DNA from 2 places in the Alteromonas sp. W12 genome. Region 2 is predicted to be linked to the other one. Evidence: predicted binding sites of a transcription regulator. Region 2 holds the regulator's gene; the other holds the start of a gene.
The links. The regulator FliA, encoded in region 2, starts transcription of late flagellar genes. The targets are predictions, from matches to a motif close to CTAAAGNTNNNNNNNNNNNNGCCGATA.

Region 1: the regulator FliA is predicted to act here: its motif matches at 1,611-1,637, upstream of AWH61_RS03210 (flagellar protein MotY).

The regions. Positions count from the first base shown of each region.
Region 1 covers NZ_LQXH01000001.1:777,985-781,155, reverse strand. The annotation lists gene glpQ (glycerophosphodiester phosphodiesterase) at 1-563, shown strand, start outside; gene AWH61_RS03210 (flagellar protein MotY) at 601-1,473, opposite strand; gene rnt (ribonuclease T) at 1,815-2,450, shown strand; gene AWH61_RS03200 (peroxiredoxin) at 2,524-3,129, opposite strand.
Region 2 covers NZ_LQXH01000001.1:629,489-632,659, forward strand. The annotation lists gene flhF (flagellar biosynthesis GTPase FlhF) at 1-519, shown strand, start outside; gene AWH61_RS02555 (MinD/ParA family protein) at 525-1,391, shown strand; gene AWH61_RS02560 (RNA polymerase sigma factor FliA) at 1,388-2,119, shown strand; gene cheY (chemotaxis response regulator CheY) at 2,156-2,539, shown strand; gene AWH61_RS02570 (protein phosphatase CheZ) at 2,574-3,171, shown strand, end outside.

The DNA.
Region 1 (3,171 bases), 150 kb from region 2:
ATCGCCAATTTGGAACGTCTGTAGGGGTTTATCCTGAGGTAAAGTCCCCTGCCTTTCACATTAAAGAAGGCGTTGATGCCAGTAAAATCGTTGTAGATGCCTTAAATGCTTACGGGTTTGGTGGAGAGAGCGGTAATAGCTACCTGCAATGCTTCGATTTTAACGAAGTTAAGCGCATTCGAGAAACCCTGGGCTATAAAGGCAAAGTTGTGATGCTGATCGGTGAAAACGACTGGGGCGAAAGCGACACAGATTATAACTGGCTGCGCACTCAGGAAGGCATGCAGCAGGTTGCGTTATATACCGATGGCATAGGCCCTTGGTTAGGCCATTTACTCGATAATGAAGCGATGACTCAAGGAAAAATAGAAGCCGCGGCATGGATTGCCTACGCCCACGAAAATAACCTGACAATCCACCCCTACACCTACCGACATGATGCACTACCAGCAGGTATGAGTTCAGAACAAGTCTTGGAAGTTTTAGACAAGGTGGTAGGTGCTGACGGTGTTTTCACCGATCATTTAGTACCGGTATTAAGGTGGCGAGAAAAATTAAACTAACGCATTTTAAAGCGAGTGTAGGCGCGACAATTAGCGCCTAGGATTTTGAAAGTCGCACCACCACGCGTCTGTTTTGGGCGCGGCTTTCTCGTGTATCGTTTGGCGCAATATGGCGTTTCTCACCGTGGCCTGTTAACTGAATTCGATCTTCAGGTACACCTAGCGTAGTCAAATAGCTTTTTACTTCGTTAGCACGTCGAATAGACAACTGTTCATTATTATAGCGACCGCCGTAGCTATCGGTGTAACCATCAAGAAGCACAAGCTCAAGCTCGCTGTCTTCTTTTAAGTATTCACCTATCATGGTTAAGCGCTTCTGCGAATATTTGGTTAGCTCTGTACTGTTGTTTTGATACGACAATACCGTGTAGGCAATGTCATCAAAACCGAAGGGCAATAAGTTCGATACACACTTCACAAATTCACGATACACACCAGAGAAGTTGCTAGCGTTTAATGCCACACTCACTTGGTCGTATTTGTTATACCAATCTTGGTAATAGATTGTGGGCCAAAAGCCTTTTTCTAATTCAGACAACATAGTCCAAGCCGCATCCTGCGGAAGGTCGCCATTGTACTGTTTACGAATAGACATGTCGGCAATGGTTTTAGGCGCAACACCGGGCATCCATTTAGGTGGTACAGAATAAACAGCAGCCATATCAAATTTGCTTGGCAGCAAATACATGTCCAGTTCAAATTCCATATTAAGCTGCTTCGACGCTGAGCTCGTGAACATGGCTTCGCCATAACCGGGTAGTTCGTGGTTCAAGGTACACTGAAGTCGCGTGTCTTTGTCTATTCGCCAGTTGGAGCTTTCTATGGTTGCAGAATATTGCCGCATGGCAGCGTGGGAAGACAATGACCCTAGCATCCCCAATAAAGCGATGTATTTTAATTTCGACACCATTTCGACACCATAACGAAAATCAGACTAACACAGGTAAAAGACAACACTACGTGCACAAATTACCGAACATAATGAATCAAATTAGCTCACACAAAAAGAAGAAATGTGCCTAATGATTTTTTCACGCTTAATTTGATTATCGTCCAAATTGTAGAAAAGTTTAGCGTTTAATACCATTCGCGTTTTGTACTTTTGCTAGCCCCCTGATTTAACAGTTTATAAATTGCAACTGGCAACTCGAGAGTATCCTTGCGATAATTCTTTTACGCAATATGCTTCGCAGGTTGGTACGCATTTTAGTCACCAACCAATTAACGCAATCGAGTCTTACAAGAGTGTTTATGTCTGCCAACCCGCCCCATCTCTCCCAGCGCTTTCGAGGTTACTTTCCCGTTGTTATCGACGTTGAAACAGCCGGATTTAATGCAGGCACTGACGCCCTGTTAGAATTAGCCGCGGTAACGGTGAAAATGGATGAAAACGGTATACTTCATCCCGATCAAACTTTTCATTATCACATTGACCCCTTTGAGGGCGCTAACCTAGAGCCAGCAGCCTTAGAATTTAATGGCATCGATCCTAATTGTGCATTGCGAGGGGCTATTGAAGAAAGCGAAGCCATGAAGGACTTATGTAAAGGCATCCGCAAGGCGCAAAAAAATGCAGACTGCCAACGTTCAGTTATTGTTGCTCACAATGCAACGTTCGATCAGAGTTTCGTCAATGCCGCGATAGAACGCTGCAATATAAAACGCACGCCGTTCCATCCGTTTGTTTCATTTGACACCACCAGCCTTGCTGGATTGGCCTTAGGCCAAACGGTTTTGGTAAAAGCATGCCGTGCAGCGGGGATCGCATTTGACCAAAGTGAAGCGCACAGTGCGCTGTATGACGCCCAAAAGACCACCGAGCTATTTTGCTATATGGTAAATCGCTATAAAGCGCTAGGCGGATGGCCTGTAGAAAATAAAGAGTAGTTTTATTCAAACTGATATAAACAAAAACAGCGCCAAAAGGCGCTGTATTTTTATAATCTTTAAACAGTTTAGCTTATAGCTTGTCTGCTTCTTCAGATAGGTACTTAGCAACACCTTCAGGCGACGCATCCATACCAGCTTTACCTTCAGTCCAACCCGCTGGGCAAACTTCACCATGCTCTTGGTGGAATGCTAGTGCATCAACCATGCGTAGCATTTCATCAACGTTACGGCCAAGTGGAAGGTCATTGATTACCTGATGACGTACCATACCTTCTTCGTCGATTAGGAATGAACCACGGAACGCAACGCCATCTTCTGGGTGCTCAACATCGTATGCCTGGCAGATGTCGTGCTTAACGTCAGCAACAAGGGTGTACTTAACCGGACCAATACCACCTTGATTTACCGGAGTGTTTCTCCACGCATTGTGTGAGAACTGAGAGTCGATTGAAACACCGATCACTTCAACACCACGCTTTTTGAACTCGTCGAAACGCTTGTCAAAGGCGATAAGCTCTGACGGGCAAACAAACGTAAAATCTAGTGGGTAGAAGAATACAACAGCTTTCTTGCCCTTGATTGCTTCACTTAATGTGAAAGTGTCAACAATTTCACCACTACCAAGTACCGCTGCAGCAGTAAAGTCAGGTGCTGGACGGCCAACTAATACACTCATGAGTCTCTCCATTTATATTTGGATTGTAATAATAGAAGTGAT
Region 2 (3,171 bases):
TATAGAATTGCCGCCTATGAGCAGCTAGCGACATACGGAAAGATTATTGGCTGCACGGTGAGAAAAGCGCAGACTAGTGAAGAACTTGCGGATTTATTATTCCAACTTCGTCATAAGCGACTAGTATTGATTGATACGGCTGGATTTAGTCAAAGAGACAGTCGATTAATTAAACAAATTAAGCAGTTTGATAACGGACAAATGCCAAATGTTAAAAAATATTTGGTAGCGCAAGCAAATACGCAATATCCTGCTTTGCAGAGAATCATTCAAGCGTATGATGATATTGAACTAAGTGGCTGTATTTTCACAAAGTTAGATGAGTGCTACTCTTTAGGAGAGGTGCTTAGTGCAGCGGTTGAATACCAATTACCGGTTAGTTATGTCACCGATGGTCAAAAAGTACCTGAAGACATTAAGATTGCAGAAGCGAAATCTTTGGTTTCCGCTGCTGCAAAGCTTTATAAAAAGTACGGTTTGAATCATACTAGTGGTAACAACGCAATTAAAACAGCATAAGCAGTATGATTGACGACCAAGCGAGTAGCTTAAGAAAAATGAAGCAATCACGGTTAATCAAAGTAATCGCCGTCACCGGTGGCAAAGGTGGCGTAGGTAAAACAAACATTACATTGAACACCGCTATCGCCATGGCGAAGCAAGGTAAACGTGTAATGGTTCTCGATGCGGACCTCGGTCTTGCTAACGTAGACGTTATGTTAGGTTTGCGTGTTGAGAAAAACTTATCCCACGTGCTTTCCGGCGAATGTACACTTGATGAAGTACTAGTGACCGGTCCGCACGGAATAAAGATTGCCCCTGCCACATCAGGCACGCAGTCGATGGCAGAATTGTCGCCAACGCAACACGCTGGCCTAATTCGTGCCTTTAGTGAGCTGCGCTCGCAGATTGACGTGCTTATCGTTGATACAGCGGCAGGTATTTCAGACATGGTGTTGAGCTTTTCAAAAGCCTCACAAGACATCATGGTCGTTGTGTGTGACGAGCCTACCTCATTGACAGATGCGTATGCATTGATAAAAATTCTGAATAGAGAGCACGGTGTTTTCCGCTTCAAAGTTGTGGCTAATATGGTGCGCGACGTGCGAGAAGGCCAAGAGTTATTTAGTAAATTAAGCAAAGTGACAGGGCGTTTTTTAGATGTTGCACTAGAATTAGTGGCGACAGTACCGTTTGACGAGAACATTCGTAAAGCAGTGCGTAAACAAACAGCCATTGTCGATGCTTACCCAGGTTCACCTGCAGCCGTTGCAATAACACAGTTGGCGAGTAAAGCCTTAACATGGCCTATTCCAGCGCAGCCAGGTGGCCATTTAGAGTTCTTTATTGAACAGTTAGTTGCAGAAAAAGCCGTAGGAAGTCAGCGTTGAACAGCAAGGCAGCCGCTTATCAACAACAAACCGATAAAGCGCAGTTAGTCGAAAGACATGCGCCATTGGTTAAGCGTATAGCGCATCACTTGATAGCGCGATTGCCGGCTAGTGTTCTCGTAGACGATTTAATTCAATCAGGCATGATTGGATTATTAGAAGCCGCACGAAACTTTGATGGTTCAAAAGGAGCCAGCTTTGAAACGTTTGCCGGTATTCGCATTCGCGGTGCTATGCTAGATGAAATTCGCAAAGGGGATTGGACACCGCGTTCAGTCCACCGAAATGGCCGAGCGATCACTGAAGCAATTTCGCAAGTAGAAAGCGAAACAGGCCGCGATGCTAGAGATTCTGATATTGCTGATAAGCTTAATGTAAGCTTGCAGGACTATCACCAAATGCTTAATGAAGTAAATGCCGGAAAGCTGGTAGGTATTGAAGATTTAGGTGTGTCAGAAGATGTTATTTCGACAGAGCAAAATCGAGGTAGCGACGCACCACTGGAAGATTTGATGCAAGGCGCTTTCCAAAAAGCGCTTGCCCATGCAATTACGACATTACCTGAAAGAGAAGCGATTGTACTTTCGCTGTATTATGATGAAGAGCTGAACCTAAGAGAAATTGGTGAGGTTCTTGATGTAAGTGAATCGAGAGTCAGTCAAATTCACAGTCAGGCCATGTTAAAACTCAAATCACGAATGAAGTCGTGGCAAGCTGACGAAGAATAGAAATTAATAACAATTAACCCCTCACTGGAGGCTATTTTGGACAAAAGCATGAAAATTCTCGTGGTCGATGATTTTTCTACCATGAGACGTATCATCAAAAACCTACTTAAAGATTTGGGTTTTTCCAACATCCAGGAAGCGGATGACGGAAGTACTGCATTGCCTATGTTGCAGCAAGGTGATTTCGATTTCGTAGTTACCGATTGGAACATGCCTGGAATGCAGGGTATTGACTTGCTTCGCGCGATTAGAGCCGATGACAAGCTCAAGCACCTACCAGTACTTATGGTTACTGCTGAAGCGAAGAAAGAGCAAATTGTTGCCGCCGCGCAAGCAGGTGTTAATGGCTACGTTGTTAAGCCGTTCACTGCAGCAACACTTAAAGAAAAATTAGATAAAATATTCGAACGTTTAGGTTGATCCAGACGCTCACCAGAGAAATGAGGTTTACTGGATGTCAACGAATGTAAACGTTCCAATTTCGTTGGAAGAAGCAAAACAGCTTGTCACCTACCTTGAAGAGGGTGACAACGCTTCAGCCAATGCCCTATTAGAAGCGGCCTCAATGAAAGAAAACGTTGAGTTATTTGCCGAAGTAGGGAAACTGACGCGTCAGCTTCATGACGCGCTGAATAATTTCCAAATAGACGACCGCATTAAAAATCTCGCGACCGATGATATTCCCGATGCACAATCCCGCCTAACCTACGTAATTGAAGAAACTGAAAAAGCTGCTAATACTACTATGGATGCCGTTGAAGCGAGTATGCCTATAGCTGAAATGCTGTCGGCGCGCATTGAAAAGGTTATGCCTGAGTGGAAGAAGCTGATGAATCGCCAGATAGAGTTGGGTGAATTCAAGGCTTTATGCGCAGACTTAGACGAATTGTTGGAAGAAGGTTCGGCACAGTCAGCTAAACTTACACAGTTACTTACAGAAGTATTGATGGCTCAAGGTTATCAAGACTTAACTGGTCAGGTTATTCGCCGCGTTATCGACTTGGTTAAAGAAGTGGAAGACAGCTTAGTTAACATGCTTACCATGTTTGGTG